One region of the Variovorax sp. J31P179 genome, then DNA from elsewhere that is predicted to be linked to it. Evidence: predicted binding sites of a transcription regulator. Region 1 holds the regulator's gene; the other holds the start of a gene.
The links. The regulator FNR, encoded in region 1, switches genes on or off when oxygen is low (the NO sensors DNR and NnrR bind a similar motif). The targets are predictions, from matches to a motif close to TTGATNNNNATCAA.
Positions count from the first base shown of each region.

Region 1 (7,797 bases):
GCTTGTTCCTGAACAACTGCGCCCAGTGTCACGGCTCGGATGCGCGCGGCAGCAAGGGCTTCCCGAACCTCACCGATGGCGACTGGCTGCATGGCGGCACGCCCGAGAAGATCCACGAGACCATCGCGCTCGGCCGCATCGGCACGATGCCGCCGATGGCCGAGGCGGTCGGATCGGCCGAGGACGTCAAGAACCTCGCCAACTACGTGCTGAGCCTGTCTGACAGCCCGCACGATTCGGTGCGCGCCGGACTCGGCAAGAGCAAGTTCACGGCGTGCGCGGCCTGCCACGGCATCGGCGGCGTCGGCAACCCGGCGGTGGGCGCGCCGAACCTGGCCGACAAGATCTGGCTGCACGGCTATGGTCAGGAAGCGATCATCGCGATGATCAACGGCGGCAAGACCAACCAGATGCCGGCGCAGCAGGGCCGCCTGACCGAGGCGCAGATCCACGTGCTGACCGCCTATGTCTGGGGCCTGTCGAACAACAAGGCGGCCACCGTCGCGGGGCAATGAGGCTGCCGCCCGAGTCTTGTCCATGAGCGTTTCCATGACCGAGCAGACGACGCCACAGAAGCCGCGCACCGTGATCCCGATCGCGGCGGCCGAGGAGGACGTCGGGCTCTACGCGGCCCACAAGAAGATCTATCCGCGCAGCGTCAGCGGCTATTTCGCCCGCTGGCGCTGGGCCCTGGTGTTCGCGACGCAGGGGGTCTTCTGCGGCCTGCCCTGGCTCGAGTGGGGCCAGCGCCAGGCGGTGCTGTTCGACCTCGGCGCGCGGCGCTTCTTCCTGTTCGGGCTGGTGCTCTATCCGCAGGACCTGATCTACCTGACCGGGCTGCTGGTGGTCTCGGCGCTGTCGCTGTTCCTGTTCACTGCCGTGGCGGGGCGCCTGTGGTGCGGCTACGCCTGCCCGCAGACGGTCTACACCGAGATTTTCATGTGGGTCGAGGAGAAGATCGAGGGCAGCCGCATCGCGCGCATGCGGCTCGACAGCGGCGATTTCTCGGCCGAGAAGCTGGTCAAGAAGTGGTTCAAGCACGTGGTCTGGATATCGATCGGCCTGTGGACCGGCTTCACCTTCGTCGGCTACTTCACGCCGATCCGCGAACTGGCCATGGAATTCCTGCAGACCCGGATGGGCTCCTGGGAAGTCTTCTGGGTGCTGTTCTACGGCTTCGCCACCTACGGCAACGCTGGCTTCATGCGCGAGCAGGTGTGCAAGTACATGTGCCCCTATGCGCGCTTCCAGAGCGCGATGTTCGACCGCGACACGCTCATCGTGAGCTACGACACGGCACGCGGCGAACCGCGTGGCGTGCCGGCCAAGGGTCGGGCGGCCGCTGCCGCATCGGAGTTCGGCCATTGCATCGACTGCAAGCTGTGCGTCCAGGTCTGCCCGACCGGCATCGACATCCGCCAGGGGCTGCAGTACGAATGCATCGGCTGCGGCCTGTGCGTCGATGCCTGCAACATCGTGATGGACAAGATGTCGACCCCGCGCGGCCTGATCCGCTACGCCACGCAGAACAGCATGGCCGGGCGCTGGACGCCGCGCCAGGTGCTGCGCCGCGTTCTGCGGCCGCGGGTGCTGGTCTACACCGCGGTGCTCGGCGCGCTGTGCATCGGCCTGCTGGCGAGCCTGGTGACGCGCACGCCGCTGAAGGTCGACGTGGTGCGCGACCGCGCCTCGCTGGCCCGCATCGTCGACGGCGGCCAGCTCGAGAACGTCTACCGCCTTCAGATCATGAACGCCACCGAGCAGGTGCAGCGCTACCGGATCGAAGCCAGCGGCCTCGAGGGTCTGCACGTGTCCTCGGAGCCGGTGGTCGAGGTCGCGCCGGCGCAGTCGCGCTGGGTGGCGGTGCGGCTGCAGCTGCCCTACGGTGCGGCGACGGCCGGTTCCCACAAGGTGTATTTCGACGTTCGAGCGGAGGGCGGCCAGGGCAGCGTGTCCGAGAAGGCCGTGTTCCTGGTCCCGCGATGAAATCCAGGCCCCAAGGAGGCAGAAGATGACCGACAAGAGCAGCCATGACGAAGCGACGCGTCCCTGTCCACCCTGGTGGCGCTTCGGGCTGGTGTGGATGGTGATCGGCGGGCCGGGCCTGGTGGTGATCGCGAGTTTCGCCACCTTGTGGCTGGCCCTGCGCACGCCCGACCCGGTGGTCGACGAGGACTACTACCGCAAGGGCGTGGAGATCAACCGCACGCTGGCCGACAAGAAGCTCATGCCGGCGGTGGCCGGGCGCAACCACGCGGCCACCCCGAGCGCCGACGTGCCGTCGCCGAGGCGCTGAACATGCAGGCGCAACGCTGGATGTGGATACTCTGGCCGGCATTCCTGCTGGCCTGCGCGCTCGAGGTGCTGGTGTTCGCACTGGTCGATCCGGGCGACCTCAACTGGCGCGGCGAGGCGTTGGGCGCCTCTCGCCAGGCGGTCTACACGGCCGGGTTCTTTGCCTTCTGGCTGCTGGCCACGGCGGCGGGCGCCTTGACGCTGCTGCTGGCCCGGCCGGCGGCCGAGCTCAACAGCCCGGCGGATTGACGATGCGGCGCAGCGCCTCGGGATCGAGGATGCGCACGTTGCGCTGCTCGACCTCGACCATGCCGTCGGCCGCGAACTTCGACATCGTCCGGCTCACGGTCTCGAGCTTGAGGCCGAGGTAGCTGCCGATTTCCTCGCGCGTCATGCGCAGCACCAGCTCGGAGCGCGAGAAGCCGCGCGCATGCAGCCGCTGCACCAGGTTCAGCAGGAAGGCCGCCAGCCGCTCCTCGGCCCGCATGCTGCCGAGCAGCAGCATCACGCCATGCTCGCGGACGATCTCGCGGCTCATGATCTGGTGCACGTGGCGCTGCAGCGCCGTCACCTCGCGCGACAGTTCCTCGATGCGCTCGAAGGGCATCACGCAGACCTCGGAGTCTTCGAGGGCGACGGCGTCGCAGGTGTGCTGGTCGTTGACGATGCCGTCGAGGCCGATGATCTCGCCGGCCATCTGGAAGCCCGTGACCTGGTCGCGCCCGTCCTCGCTGGTGACCCGGGTCTTGAAGACCCCGGTGCGGATCGCATAGAGCGAGGTGAAGGGCTCGCCATTGCGAAACAGCGTCTCGCGCCGCTTGATCTTGCGCCGCGTGGCGACCAGGTCGTCGAGGCGCTGCAGCTCCCCGGGCGCCAGTCCGACCGGCATGCACAGCTCGCGCAGGTTGCAGTTGGAACAGGCGACCTTGATATTTTCGGGCTTCATTGATGCAGTCGGGGTCATGCGGGGATTGTCCGTGGGGGGGTGGGCCGGATGCTTGATGCAGGTCAAGGTTTGCGGATCGCGACGGCGGCATAGTGACACACCGAAGCCCATGCCTGCGTCCGCGATGCCTCCCGTCTCCGCTCCAGCCCTCACGCCGCCCATCGTGGTGCCCGCGCCGTCCGTGCTGCAGCGGTTCGACTGCGCCGGGCCGCGCTACACCTCCTACCCGACCGCGGACCGCTTCGTCGACGCCTTCACGGCCGAGGACTATGCCCAGACGCTCGAACAGCGCGGCAGCACCGGCGCCAGCGCGCGGGCGCTGTCGCTCTACGTGCATATCCCGTTCTGCGAATCGCTCTGCTACTACTGCGCCTGCAACAAGATCGTGACCCGCCACAAGAGCAAGGGGCGCGAGTACCTGGACTACCTGGCGCGCGAGATCGCTCTGCAGGTCGAGCGGCTCGGCCGCGGCGCCGTGGTCCGCCAGCTGCATCTCGGCGGCGGCACGCCGACCTTTCTCGACGATGCCGGCCTGCGGACGCTGATGGGCATGCTGCGCGAGGCCTTCACCTTGTCGCCGGACGGCGAGCATTCGATCGAGATCGACCCGCGCACCGTCGACCGCGAACGCCTGGTGACCCTGGCCGCGCTGGGCTTCAACCGGCTGAGCTTCGGCGTCCAGGATTTCGACCCCGACGTGCAGAAGGCGGTGCACCGGATCCAGCCGGCCGGGCAGGTGTTCGACCTGATGGCGACGGCCCGCGGGCTGGGCTTCGATTCGGTCAACGTCGACCTGATCTACGGGCTGCCGCGCCAGAGCGCGGCCTCCTTCGACCGCACGCTGGCCCAGGTCTGCGCGCTGCGGCCCGACCGCATCGCGCTCTATGCCTATGCCCACCTGCCCGAGCGCTTCAAGGCCCAGCGCCGCATCGCGACCGAGGCGTTGCCCGATGCGGCGGCCAAGGTCGAGATGCTGTCGCGCTCTATCGCCGCGTTCACCGAGGCCGGCTACGTCTACATCGGCATGGACCATTTCGCGCTGCCCGGCGACGCGCTGGCGGTGGCCAAGCGGCAGGGCCGGCTGCACCGCAACTTCCAGGGCTACAGCACCCAGCCGGACTGCGACCTGGTGGCGCTGGGCGTGTCGGCGATCGGCCGGGTCGGCGCCACCTACAGCCAGAACGCCAAGACGCTCGAGGAGTACTACGACCTGCTCGACCAGGGCCGGCTGCCGGTGGTGCGCGGCCTGGCGCTGACCCGCGACGACGTGCTGCGGCGCACCGTGATCATGGCGATCATGTGCCAGGGCCGGGTCGATTTCGAGACCATCGGCTCGGCCCACCTGGTCGATTTCGAGCGCTGCTTCGCGGCCGAGCTCGAAGCGCTGGCGCCGCTCGAGGCGCAGGGCCTGGTGGTGGTCGGCGATCGCCACCTCGAGGTCACGCCGCTGGGCTGGTTCTTCGTCCGCGCCATCGCCATGGTGTTCGACCGCTACCTGCAGGCTGACCGCAACCGCACGCGCTTCTCGCGCATCGTGTGATGAGCCCGCACGCTCCCCCATGCAGTCCGCCCTGCTCGCCACCGCATTCGTGATGGGGCTGGCCGGCGGGCCGCACTGCGTCGCGATGTGCGGCGCGGCCTGCGCCGGCGTGATCCGCATCGTGCGGGCACCGGCGGGCGGCGTCGCCGCGCTGCAGTCCCCGGGCCGCTCGCTGCCGGCGGGCGCCTTGTTCCACGTGGGCCGGGTGGCCGGCTATGCGGCCGCCGGGGCGGTGGCGGCCGCCGCTGCCCAGGGCCTGGCGCTGGCGGGCCAGCAGGTCGGCGCGCTGCGCCCGGCCTGGCTGCTGCTGCATGTGTTCGTGCTGGCGTGGGGCCTGCTGCTGGCCGCCTCGGGCCGGCAGCCCGCCTGGGCGCACCGCTTCGGGCGCTGGGCGTCGGCGCGGCTGCAGCCCATGACCCGCAGCCCCTTCGGCGTGCTGGCGGCCGGCGCGCTCTGGGTCGCGCTGCCCTGCGGCCTGCTGTACTCGGCGCTAATGCTGGCGGCCCTGGGCAACGGCGTGCTCGAAGGCGCGGCCGTCATGGCGCTGTTCGCGGCCGGCAGCGCGCTGTCGCTGCTGCTGGCGCCCTGGCTGTGGCAGCGCCTGCGGTCGGGCGCCGGCATCCTGTCGCAGCAGTGGGGCACGCGGCTGGCGGGCGCGATGCTCGCGGCGGTGGCGCTGCAGGCGCTCTGGCTCGACCTCGCGCACCAGGTCGAGGCCTGGTGCCGCTGAGCGAGGGGCCCGTGCCGCTCAGGCGGCGGGCGGCGGCGGTTCCAGGTTCAGGGCCACGTGCAACACGTCGGCGGAATCCTCCAGGCTGGGCACGCGCTCGAAGCCCAGCGCCCGCGACAGCTTCAGCATGCGGGTGTTCTCGCGCAGAATCATGCCGACCAGGCGCCGGGTGCCGCGGCTGCGGGCGTGCGCGATCAGCTGCTCGAACAGCATCCGGCCGAGGCCGCCGCCCTTGAGGTCGGAGCGCACAAGCAGCGCGAACTCTGCTTCGACGTTGTCGGGGTCGCAGACGGTGCGGGCGACGCCGAGCGTCTCGGGCTGGCCGTCCGCCGCCGTGGCCTCGGCGATGAAGGCCATTTCGCGGTCGTAGTCGATCTGGGCCAGCCGGGCCAGTTCGCTGCGCGGCAGTTCGCTGCGCGCCTGGAAGAGCCGCATGCGCACGTCCTCGGGGGTGAGCCTTCGCAGGAAGCGCCGGTGCTGGCCTTCGTCCTCCGGGCGGATCGGCCGGATCGTGATCGGACGGCCGTTCCACTCGGCCTGGCGGACCCACTGCGTGGGATAGGGCCGGATCGCGAAGTTGGCGGCGCCGGCCACCCGGCCGGCCGCGACCCGCAGCCGGGCGTCGAGCGCCAGCGCGCCGTGCTCGTCGACCCACAGCGGATTGATGTCGAGCTCGGCCAGCTGCGGCAGGTCGGCCAGCATCTGCGACACCGCGATCAGCACGTCGTGCAGGGCATCGAGATCGGCCGGCGGGTGGTCGCGGTAGCCGGCCAGCAGCCGCGACACGCGGGTGCGCGAGACCAGCTCGCGCGCCAGGCTGCGGTTGAGCGGCGGCAGCGCGACCGCGACATCGGCCGTCACCTCGACCGCGATGCCGCCGCCGCCGCAGAGGATGACCGGGCCGAAGACCGCGTCGATGCTGGCCCCGACGATCACCTCCTGCGCGTGCGGGCGGTGCGCCATCGGCTGCACGGTGAAGCCGTCGATGCGCGCGCCGGGCTGCAGGGTGGCCAGCGCCTGCCGCATCTCGCCCACGGCCTGTTCAAGCGCGGCCGGGTCGCGCAGGTCCAGCCTGACGCCGCCGACATCGGTCTTGTGGGCGACATCGCGCGACACGATCTTGAGCACTACCGGATAGCCGAGCTCGCGGGCCGCGTCCAGCAGGCCTGCGGCCGACGCCGGGACCATCCGCGTGCGCACCACCGGCACGCCGTAGGCCTGCAGCACCGCCTTGGCCTCGTGTTCGGCCAGCCATTCGCGGCCGTCGGCGGCGGCTGCTTCCAGCAGCCGCTGCGCCGCCGGCACATCGGGCGCCGGGTTCTCGCTGGCGCTGGGCGCCTCCATCAACAGCGCCTGGTTGCTGCGGTAGGTCTGCAGCATGCCGAAGGCGCGCACGGCGTCTTCGGGCGTCGGGTAGTCGGGAATGCCGGCCGCCTCGAACAGCTGGCGTGCCGGCGCCATGTCGGCATCGCCGAGCCAGCAGCCCATCACGCGCGGGTCGTTGGCGCGGACCAGCGGCGCGCAGGCGCGGGCGATCTCGTCGCTGCGCTCGGCCACCGTCGGGGCGTGGATGAACAGCACGGCGCCGCTCGCGGGGTCCGCCAGCAGCGCCGACAGCGCCGCGGCATAGCGCGCCGCCGGCGCGTCGCCGAGGATGTCGATCGGGTTGGCGCAGGAAGCCTCCGGCGGCAAGGCACGGCCGAGCTGCTCGAGCAGCGCGGCACCGGGCTCGGCCAGCCGGATCCCGGCGCGGGCGGCGGCGTCGGCCGCCATCACGCCGGCGCCGCCGCCGTTGCCGAGGATGGTCAGAGCCTCGCTGCGGTTGAGGCGGAACCGCGCCAGCGTCGCCGCCGCCATGAACAGCTCCTGCAGCGTGTCCACCCGCAGCATGCCGGCGCGGCGGATGGCCGCGTCATGGACGATGTCGGAGCCGGCCAGGGCGCCGGAGTGCGAGGCGGCGGCACGCAGGCCCTGGCCCGCGCGGCCGGCCTTGACGACGATCACCGGCTTGTTGCGCGCCGCGGCGCGCGCGGCCGACATGAACTTGCGCGGCGAGGCGATCGATTCGACATAGAGCAGGATGGCGCGGGTGCGGCCGTCGCTCGCGAACCGGTCGAGCAGGTCGCCGGCATCGACGTCGCAGTGCTCGCCCAGCGCCACCAGGTGCGACAGGCCGATGCCCCGGCTGGCGGCCCAGTCCAGCATCGCGCTGGCCACCGCGCCTGACTGTGAGATGAACGCCAGCTCGCCCGGCCGTGCGGCGACGTGGGCCAGGCCGGCACGGAG
Region 1 is NZ_JASZYL010000004.1:18,247-26,043, reverse strand. It holds gene ccoP (cytochrome-c oxidase, cbb3-type subunit III) at 1-515, shown strand, start outside; gene ccoG (cytochrome c oxidase accessory protein CcoG) at 550-1,986, shown strand; gene QTI17_RS11200 (FixH family protein) at 2,012-2,296, shown strand; gene QTI17_RS11195 (hypothetical protein) at 2,299-2,544, shown strand; gene fnr (fumarate/nitrate reduction transcriptional regulator Fnr) at 2,525-3,241, opposite strand; gene hemN (oxygen-independent coproporphyrinogen III oxidase) at 3,366-4,781, shown strand; gene QTI17_RS11180 (sulfite exporter TauE/SafE family protein) at 4,801-5,511, shown strand; gene QTI17_RS11175 (bifunctional acetate--CoA ligase family protein/GNAT family N-acetyltransferase) at 5,530-7,797, opposite strand, start outside.

Region 2 (7,797 bases), on a different contig from region 1:
CAGCACCGCGGCACCCACGAGCCCGAGCGCGGCGACGATTCCGACTTTGCGCATCATGGAAAGGCTCCATCGGTGCGGGCGTGGCTCGTCGTGCAGGCGCGGCACTCAGTGGGCCATCAGAACGGGCAGCGTCATCGAATCCAGCACGGTCCGGCTCACGCCGCCCAGCAGCAGCTCGCGCGCCCGGCTGTGGCCGTAGCAGCCCATGACGAGCAGGTCCGCGCCGCATTCCGCGGCGGTCGACAGCAGCGCCTCGCCGGCATGGTCCTGCGGAAGCCTTGCGTGCTCGTGCACCCGCTCGATGCCATGCAGGTACAGGTAGTCGCGGACCTTCAAGGACAGGGGCTGCGATTCGTCGCCTTCTTCTTCGATCAGATGCACGTGCCGTGCGCTCTGCAGGAAGGGGATCGCCGCGGCGAGCGCGCGCGCACATTCGCGGGTGGGCTTCCACGCCAGCAGGACGATGTCCGGCGAACTCGCAAGCTCGCCGGAAAAAGGGACGACCAGTGCCGGACGGCCGCTGCCGATCACGATCGATTCGACGAAGCCGGCGGGCACGTCGAAGCCGTTCGCGTCATCGGCATCGCGCTGGCCGAGGAACACGAGGTCCGCCAGGAGCGCCTGCCGGGTGAAGGTCTCGACCACCGGTTCGCCGGTCAGCTCGAGCCATTCGCAGGGCGCGTCCGACACGGCGCACGCCTCCTGGCAGGTTTCCATGGCGCGGCGGCGGTGCTCGGCATCGATCGGATCACCCGGCGGCAACGGCGGAAGGCCGGGCCCGACGGGCAGCAGCGCAAGGTGGTTCGGCGCCACGGCGAACAGGGCGCTGACACGGGCGCGCCACGCAAGCGCGAGCCGCAGTGCGAGATGGAGGCGGGCGGCGGCGCGGGTGGTGCCGTCCAGGTGCACCAGGAGGGATCGATACGCGGTCATGGCGTTCCCCGTGTGCGAAGAAGTTGGAGCCTTTGTGTGCAATTTTTGAAGCGACGCTGGCGCGACGTGCCGGCGTGGGCTTCAGTGTCACTCTAGGGCGCCTGGCCGGAACTGCCTTGCGCTGGATCAAGCGCGCGCAATGCCGGATGTCAGCGGCCCCGCGCGCCGGCGTCATCCGCCGTGCGCGGGCAGTGCGTTCAAGGGAATGCGCAGGTAGGCGATGCCGTTGTCGTCAGGCGGCGGCAGTTGCCCGCCCCGCACGTTGACCTGGATCGACGGGAGGATGAGGGTCGGCATGTCGAGCGTCGCGTCGCGCGCGGTGCGCATCGCGACGAACGCGTCCTCGCCGATGCCGTCGCGGGCGTGGATGTTGCCGGCGCGCTGCTCGGCCACGGTGGTTTCCCACCGGGGCTGGCGGGAGGCCGGCGGGTAGTCGTGACAGACATACATCGTCGTCTCGGGCGGCAGGTCGAGCAGCCTTCGCATCGAGCGGTAGAGCTGACGCGCGTCGCCGCCGGGGAAGTCGGCGCGCGCGCTGCCCAGGTCGGGCATGAAGAGCGTGTCGCCGACGAAGACCGCGCCGTCGATCAGGTAGGCCATGTCGGCGGGGGTGTGGCCGGGCACCAGCAGCGCGGTGGCCTCGATGTCGCCGATCCTGAAGGTCTCGCCGTCCTTGAACAAGTGGTCGAACTGGCTGCCATCGGGCAGGAAGCCGGGCTCGAGGTTGAACAGCTTCTTGAAGGTCGATTGAACGAGGCGGATGTTCTCGCCGATGGCAATCCGCCCGCCCGCCTGGGCCTGCACATGCCGGGCCCCGGACAGATGGTCGGCGTGCGCGTGGGTTTCGAGGATCCAGTCGACCTGCAGGCCGTTGTCGCGGACATGGGCGAGCAGCCGGTCGGCCGATCGGGTGCTGGTGCGGCCCGACCTGAAATCGTAGTCCAGCACCGGATCGATGACCGCGGCGCGGCGGGTGGCCGGGTCCCACACGACATAGGAAATGGTCCATGTCTGGGGGTCGAAAAAGCCTTGGGTGGTGGCTCGGTTTGCCATGACGGTCGCTCCGGGTTGCGTATCAATATGTTGACAAATATTATATAAAAACAAATAATATTTCAACCGAAAGGAAAAGCTGTTCATGAAACGTGCACTGCCTGTCATCGACCCTGAAGCCCTGCGCGGTGCCGCAAGCCAGGCTGTCGGCGCGCTCAAGTTGCTCGCCAACGAAGACCGGCTGCTGCTGCTCTGCCAGCTGTCACAAGGCGAGATGTGCGTGAGCGACCTGGAAGAGGCACTGGGGATTCATCAGCCGACGCTGTCGCAACAGTTGGGCGTGCTGCGCGGGGAGGGCGTGGTTCAGACCCGCCGCGAGGGTCGGACCATCTTCTACCGCGTGTCCGACCCGGCGATGCTTGAGATCCTTTCGCTTCTCTATCGCCTGTACTGCCCGAAGGAAGCCTGATGACCATCGACTGGAACCACTTCACGCCGCTTGCCGCATTGGGCGGCGGTGTTCTGATCGGCATCGCCGCGGCGATGTTCGTGCTGCTCAACGGGCGCATCGCCGGCATCAGCGGGGTGCTCGGCGGACTGCTCCGGCTTGTCGCCGGCGACGTGGCATGGCGTGTGGCCTTTGTCCTGGGCTTGATCGGCGCGCCGCTGGCGTATGCCGTGTTCGCTGCCGTGCCCGAGCCCCGGATCGACGCCGGCTACGGCGCGTTGGTGCTCGCAGGTCTGCTCGTGGGCGCAGGCACCCGCTACGGTGCCGGCTGCACCAGCGGTCATGGCGTGTGCGGCCTGTCCCGCCTGTCACCGCGCTCGCTCGTCGCGACGGCGGCCTTCATGGGCGCCGGATTCGTGACGGTGTTCGTGATTCGCCACCTGCTCGGAATCTGAGGTTTTCGCCATGCTCATCGCTCTCGCTTCGCTGCTCTCCGGGCTGGTCTTCGGCCTGGGCCTGATCGTTTCCGGGATGGCCAATCCGGCCAAGGTGCTCGGCTTCCTCGATCTGGCTGGCCACTGGGATCCGTCGCTGGCGTTCGTGATGGCAGGAGCCATCGCCGTGGGCACGGTGGCTTTCATGGTTGCGAACCGGCGTGCCGCCTCGCTGCTCGGCGCCCCGATGCGGCTGCCTTCGTCGCGCCTCATCGACCGCCGCCTGGTCGGCGGCAGCCTGCTGTTCGGCGTTGGCTGGGGCATCGCCGGCTTCTGCCCAGGGCCGGCGCTGGTGTCGCTCGGCATGGGCGAGGTCAAGGCGGTGGTCTTCATCGCCGCGATGCTGGCGGGCATGGCGCTGTTCGAGTTGCTCGAACTGCGCCGGCGCGCGCCAGCATCCCGAACCGCCTGAGCCTGAGCGGGCCTGGCGCCTATTGGATCTTCAGGGTCCGGCTTGCGGAGCCTTCGCGCTTGTCATGTCGATCACGACTTGCGCTGCATCAACTCGCGGGTGCGCAGCGCGCCAATACTCCGAGGCCTCGATCCACTTTCGAAGGAGGTCCCCATGTACCAGCGAATCCTCGTTCCCATCGATGGCAGTTCGACCTCGAACCACGGCCTCGGCGAAGCGATCCGCATCGCGAAACTGACGCAGGGGCGGATTCGCCTGTTCCACGTGATCGACGATCTTTCGTTCGCGTTGGCGCTCGGCAGCGAACCGCGCCATGCGGACGACCTTCTGAAGCAGCTGCGCAGCGAGGGCTCGCGGATCCTGGGCGAGGCGCAGGCCACCGTCCAGGCCGCCGGGGTCGATGTGGATACTCGCCTCGGCGACAACTTTCCCGGCTCGGTGCAGGACAAGGTCGCGGCCGAGGCCTTGGACTGGGGAGCCGAACTGATCGTGCTCGGCACCCACGGGCGGCGCGGAGCGGCGCGGCTGGTTCTGGGAAGCGGCGCGGAGCGCATCCTTCGGCAGGCGCCCGTGCCCGTCCTGCTGGTCCGCGCACCCGCCGGCAAGGATGCCGCTGCCGAATTGCTGCAAGCGAGCGCGTCCGCGGCCGCGATGGCGGCCGCCTGAAGTGGAATCCTCTCACACCGCCTTCCAGCCCGCGGACCGTACGCTGGTGACCGCGCTGCAGCAACACCTGCAGGCAGAAGCTGGCTTGGCGGTGTCGCTGATTGAAACCCACATCTCCTGGGTGCTGCTGACCGACCGCCTGGCCTACAAGCTGAAGAAGCCGGTGGGCCTGCCGTTTGTCGACTTCCGCACGCTGGCGGCACGCAAGCATTTCTGCGAAGAAGAATTGCGGCTCAACCGCCGGCTTGCGCCCGAGATCTACATCGACGTGACGGCGGTGTGCGGGACGCCCGATGCCCCGCACCTGGGCGCCGGCGAGCCGATCGACTATGTGGTCCGCATGAGGCGCTTTCCGGAGGCTTCCCTGCTGCGCAATCTGCTCCTGGACGGCCGGCTCCGGATCGACCAACTGGCGCGCTTCGCGCAGCGCCTGGCCCAGTTCCACGACCGGGCGGCCGCAGCCGCGCTCTCCTCGGCATTCGGTACACCCGAGCAAGTCCTTCGGACGATGAAGACCGCGCTTGCGGGCCTGTCCGGCGAGCCTGTTGCCGGACCGCTGGCGGCCTTGCGGGCCTGGGTGGAGGCACAGGGAAGCGCGCTATGGACCGCCTGGGCCGAACGGCACTGCAAGCGCTTCGTGCGTGAATGCCACGGCGATCTTCACTTGTCCAACGTGGTGCTCATCGACGACGAGCTGACGGCCTTCGATTGCATCGAGTTCGATCCGGCGCTGCGCTGGATCGACGTCATCAGCGACGTCGCCTTTCTCTCGATGGACTTCAAGGCCCACGGCCGCGAGGACCTCGCGTTCCGCTTGCTCGATGTCTATCTGCAGCACAGCGGAGACTATGCCGCCATCCCGGTGCTGCGGGCCTACGAGGTCTATCGCGCGCTGGTGCGCGCCATGGTGGCGAGGCTTAGGGATCGGGAGTGCGGGGAGCGCGCGACGGCGGCCGGCCCCGACTATCTTGCCTGCGCGGCGGGCCTCGCCGCTCAGGCCGGCCGACCTGCAGCGCGACTGATGATCACGCATGGCCTGTCGGGGTCCGGAAAAACGACGATCGCGACCGAAGTGCTCGCGTCGGCCGGGGCGATACGCATCCGGTCCGACGTCGAGCGCAAGCGGCTCTTCGGCATGCAACCCCTGAGCCGATCCACGGATCAGGGCCATGACATCTATACGCCCGAGGCGACCCGGCGCACCTTCGATCGGCTGTGGGCCTGCGCCAGGACGGCACTGCAGGCCGGCTATCCGGTGATTGTGGATGCCGCGTTCCTGCGCCGGGACGAGAGGCTGGCGTTCCGCGCCCTGGCCGGCGAACTGGGCGTGCCTTTCGCGATCCTCCATTGCGAAGCGACCGCGGCGCAGTTGCGCGAGCGGGTCGCGGCCCGCCAATCCAGCGGGACCGACGCGTCCGAGGCGACCCTGCCGGTGCTGGAGCGGCAACTGGCGACGCACGAGCCGCTCGACGAGGCGGAGCGTGCGACGGCGTTCCACGTGGTGAGCGACGCGTCGCTGAAGATCGCGCCGCTGGTGGACCGCTGGCTCGCGCTGAAGCGTTGACGGGGCGCCTATTCGAACGACAGCGCCGCGGAGGGCAGATCCACCTTCGTTGACTCGCCCGGGGATTCGGTCTTCGCCTTGGATTCGGCCGGCGCGCGCACCAGCAGCACCGGCACGGTGGCGTAGCGCAGGATGTTCTCGGCGCTGCTTCCCATCACCACCCTGCCGACCCCGCGCCGGCCGTGGGTGCCGAGGACGATCAGGTCGGCGGGCCAGCTGGCGGCCTCGGTCGTGACCTGTTCGTGCACCGACCCCGAGAAGGTGTCGCGCAACGCGATGTCGGCGTCGACGCCCGCGGCCTGCGCCGTGGCCTTGCATTTCTCGAGGAGGGTCCGGCCCTGCTCGCGCAAGGTGTCGAGCCAGTCGCCCGCATAGCCCGCATAGGCATCCATGGCAAGGGCGAAGGACAGTTCATCGATCACGTGCAGCAGCCGCAATTGGCCGTGGGTGAGCTGGGCGATGCGGATCGCTTCGTCGAGCCCGCGCTCCGATGTCGGACTGCCATCGACGGGTACAAGAATTCGTTGATACATGTCAGGCCCTTCTGAAATCCAGTGATGAGGGCCTCAGTATCCGGACATTGCACGTCGGAGATTTGATCTGGCGCAACTCCGCCCGCTCGCTGGCATCGAACATCGGGGACCCCAGAACTTTCTCCGGAGTGCACCATGAAGATTCTTCTTGCCGTCGACGGCAGCGACTACACGAAGCGAATGATTTCCTACCTCGGAGCGCACAGGGACCTGTGGGTGACGGGGCATGCGTTCACGGTGCTGCACATCGTCCTGCCCGTCCCGCACCGGGCCGCGGCTTTCGCCGGGCCGGACATCGTGCACGCCTACTACGAGGACGATGCCCGCGTCGTTCTCGAGCCCGTACGGGCGCAGCTGGCCGAGCAGGGGATCGCCGCGGAGGTGGTCCACAAGGTGGGCCACCCGGCGGACGAGATAGCGTCCTATGCGGAAAAGGGCAAGTTCGACCTCCTGGTGATGGGATCGCACGGGGTGGGCGCGTTGAAGAACCTGGTGTTGGGCTCGGTCGCCACCAAGGTGCTGGCGAAATGCACGGTACCGGTACTGCTGGTGCGTTGACATGAAGACGTTCATGTTCATCGCCGCGACTCTGCTGGCGACCTTGATCCTGGTCGCTGCCGGACTGGGGGAGGCGAACCAGGGGCCATCGATCGGATGGGTCGGGGTATCGCAACGATGAGGATTCAGCCGGGCATGTCCGGGGCATCAGGGCAATGACGGCCGGCGGCTATTCGAAGGGCGTTGCCTTCCTCACGACCGACTCGGCCGCTTCCACGCCGCCCGCCTCGTCATCGCGTGACGCGCTCTCGATCGAAGGCTCCGGCAGCTCGTTCGGCCGCTCGATGTCGGTTCGGTCCGGGTCCCAAACAGGCCGGGGGGAGTCGCCTGAAGGTTCTTCGTCAGGGGTCGGGGCGGCGGATCGGCGTGTGCGTCTTGGTCCGGGGGCGGGGCGGGGCTTCGAGTGCTTTTTCATGATCTGCTGCCTTTGGCTCGAGGACGTGGTGGGCTGCTTGACGGGCAGGGCGCTCATTTGCCGGCCGTCCTGGCCACCGCATCCTTCGCCGCCTGCGCCGCCTGCCGCGTGGCCTCTTCGGCCTTCTGCAGCGCCTCACGCGCTGCGCCGGCGGCCGCCTCGGCTTCTTCCTTGCTGGCGGCCATGGCGCTCTGGACTGCCGCCTCGGCCTTCGCAAGCGCTTCCCTGGTGGCCGCGGACGCCTTCTTGCTTTCTTCTTCGGCCTTGAGCGCGGCTTCCTTGCTGGCATCGAGCGCCCGGCTGGCGGATTCCGATGCCTTCTCCTCGAAGCGGTTCGCCGACTCCGCCGCCTTTTGCGCCGCCCGGCGGATGGCCTCGGCGATCGCCTGGGAGACCTAGCCGGCATTCACCTTGCTCTGTTCAGCCGCAGCCTTGGCTGCGTCGGCGGCCTTCTGTGCGGCGATTTGCGCCTCGCGGGCGGCCTTGCTCGCGGCATCGCGAATCTTCTGTGTCGGCGTCGATGCGGGACTCAGCTGGCCGGGTGCCGTGTAGTCGGCGGCGGTCGCTCCAGCGCTTGCCACGGCAACCAGCATCGCCAAAAGCATTTTCGATGACATGGCATGGTCTCTCGGGTTTCAAAAGCCGCCACTCAGTTGGACGTCGGATTTCATATATTTCCTTTCATCACGGAGTAGCCCTCGTTGCGATGCTGCTGTGGCAACTGTAGGCAGCGGGCCGCGGCGCGGCTTGCGCTGGATCAATTCGGTGTCAACACGCGCCA
Region 2 is NZ_JASZYL010000009.1:97,348-105,144, reverse strand. It holds gene QTI17_RS22980 (universal stress protein) at 106-933, opposite strand; gene QTI17_RS22975 (MBL fold metallo-hydrolase) at 1,105-1,986, opposite strand; gene QTI17_RS22970 (ArsR/SmtB family transcription factor) at 2,072-2,395, shown strand; gene QTI17_RS22965 (YeeE/YedE family protein) at 2,395-2,829, shown strand; gene QTI17_RS22960 (YeeE/YedE family protein) at 2,840-3,280, shown strand; gene QTI17_RS22955 (universal stress protein) at 3,434-3,946, shown strand; gene QTI17_RS22950 (bifunctional aminoglycoside phosphotransferase/ATP-binding protein) at 3,993-5,510, shown strand; gene QTI17_RS22945 (universal stress protein) at 5,519-6,043, opposite strand; gene QTI17_RS22940 (universal stress protein) at 6,179-6,601, shown strand; gene QTI17_RS22935 (hypothetical protein) at 7,070-7,201, opposite strand; gene QTI17_RS22930 (hypothetical protein) at 7,245-7,415, shown strand; gene QTI17_RS22925 (hypothetical protein) at 7,412-7,633, opposite strand; gene QTI17_RS22920 (hypothetical protein) at 7,652-7,797, opposite strand, start outside.
Region 2: QTI17_RS22940 (universal stress protein) is a predicted target of FNR. The motif match lies at 6,106-6,119, and genes of this name have one in related genera.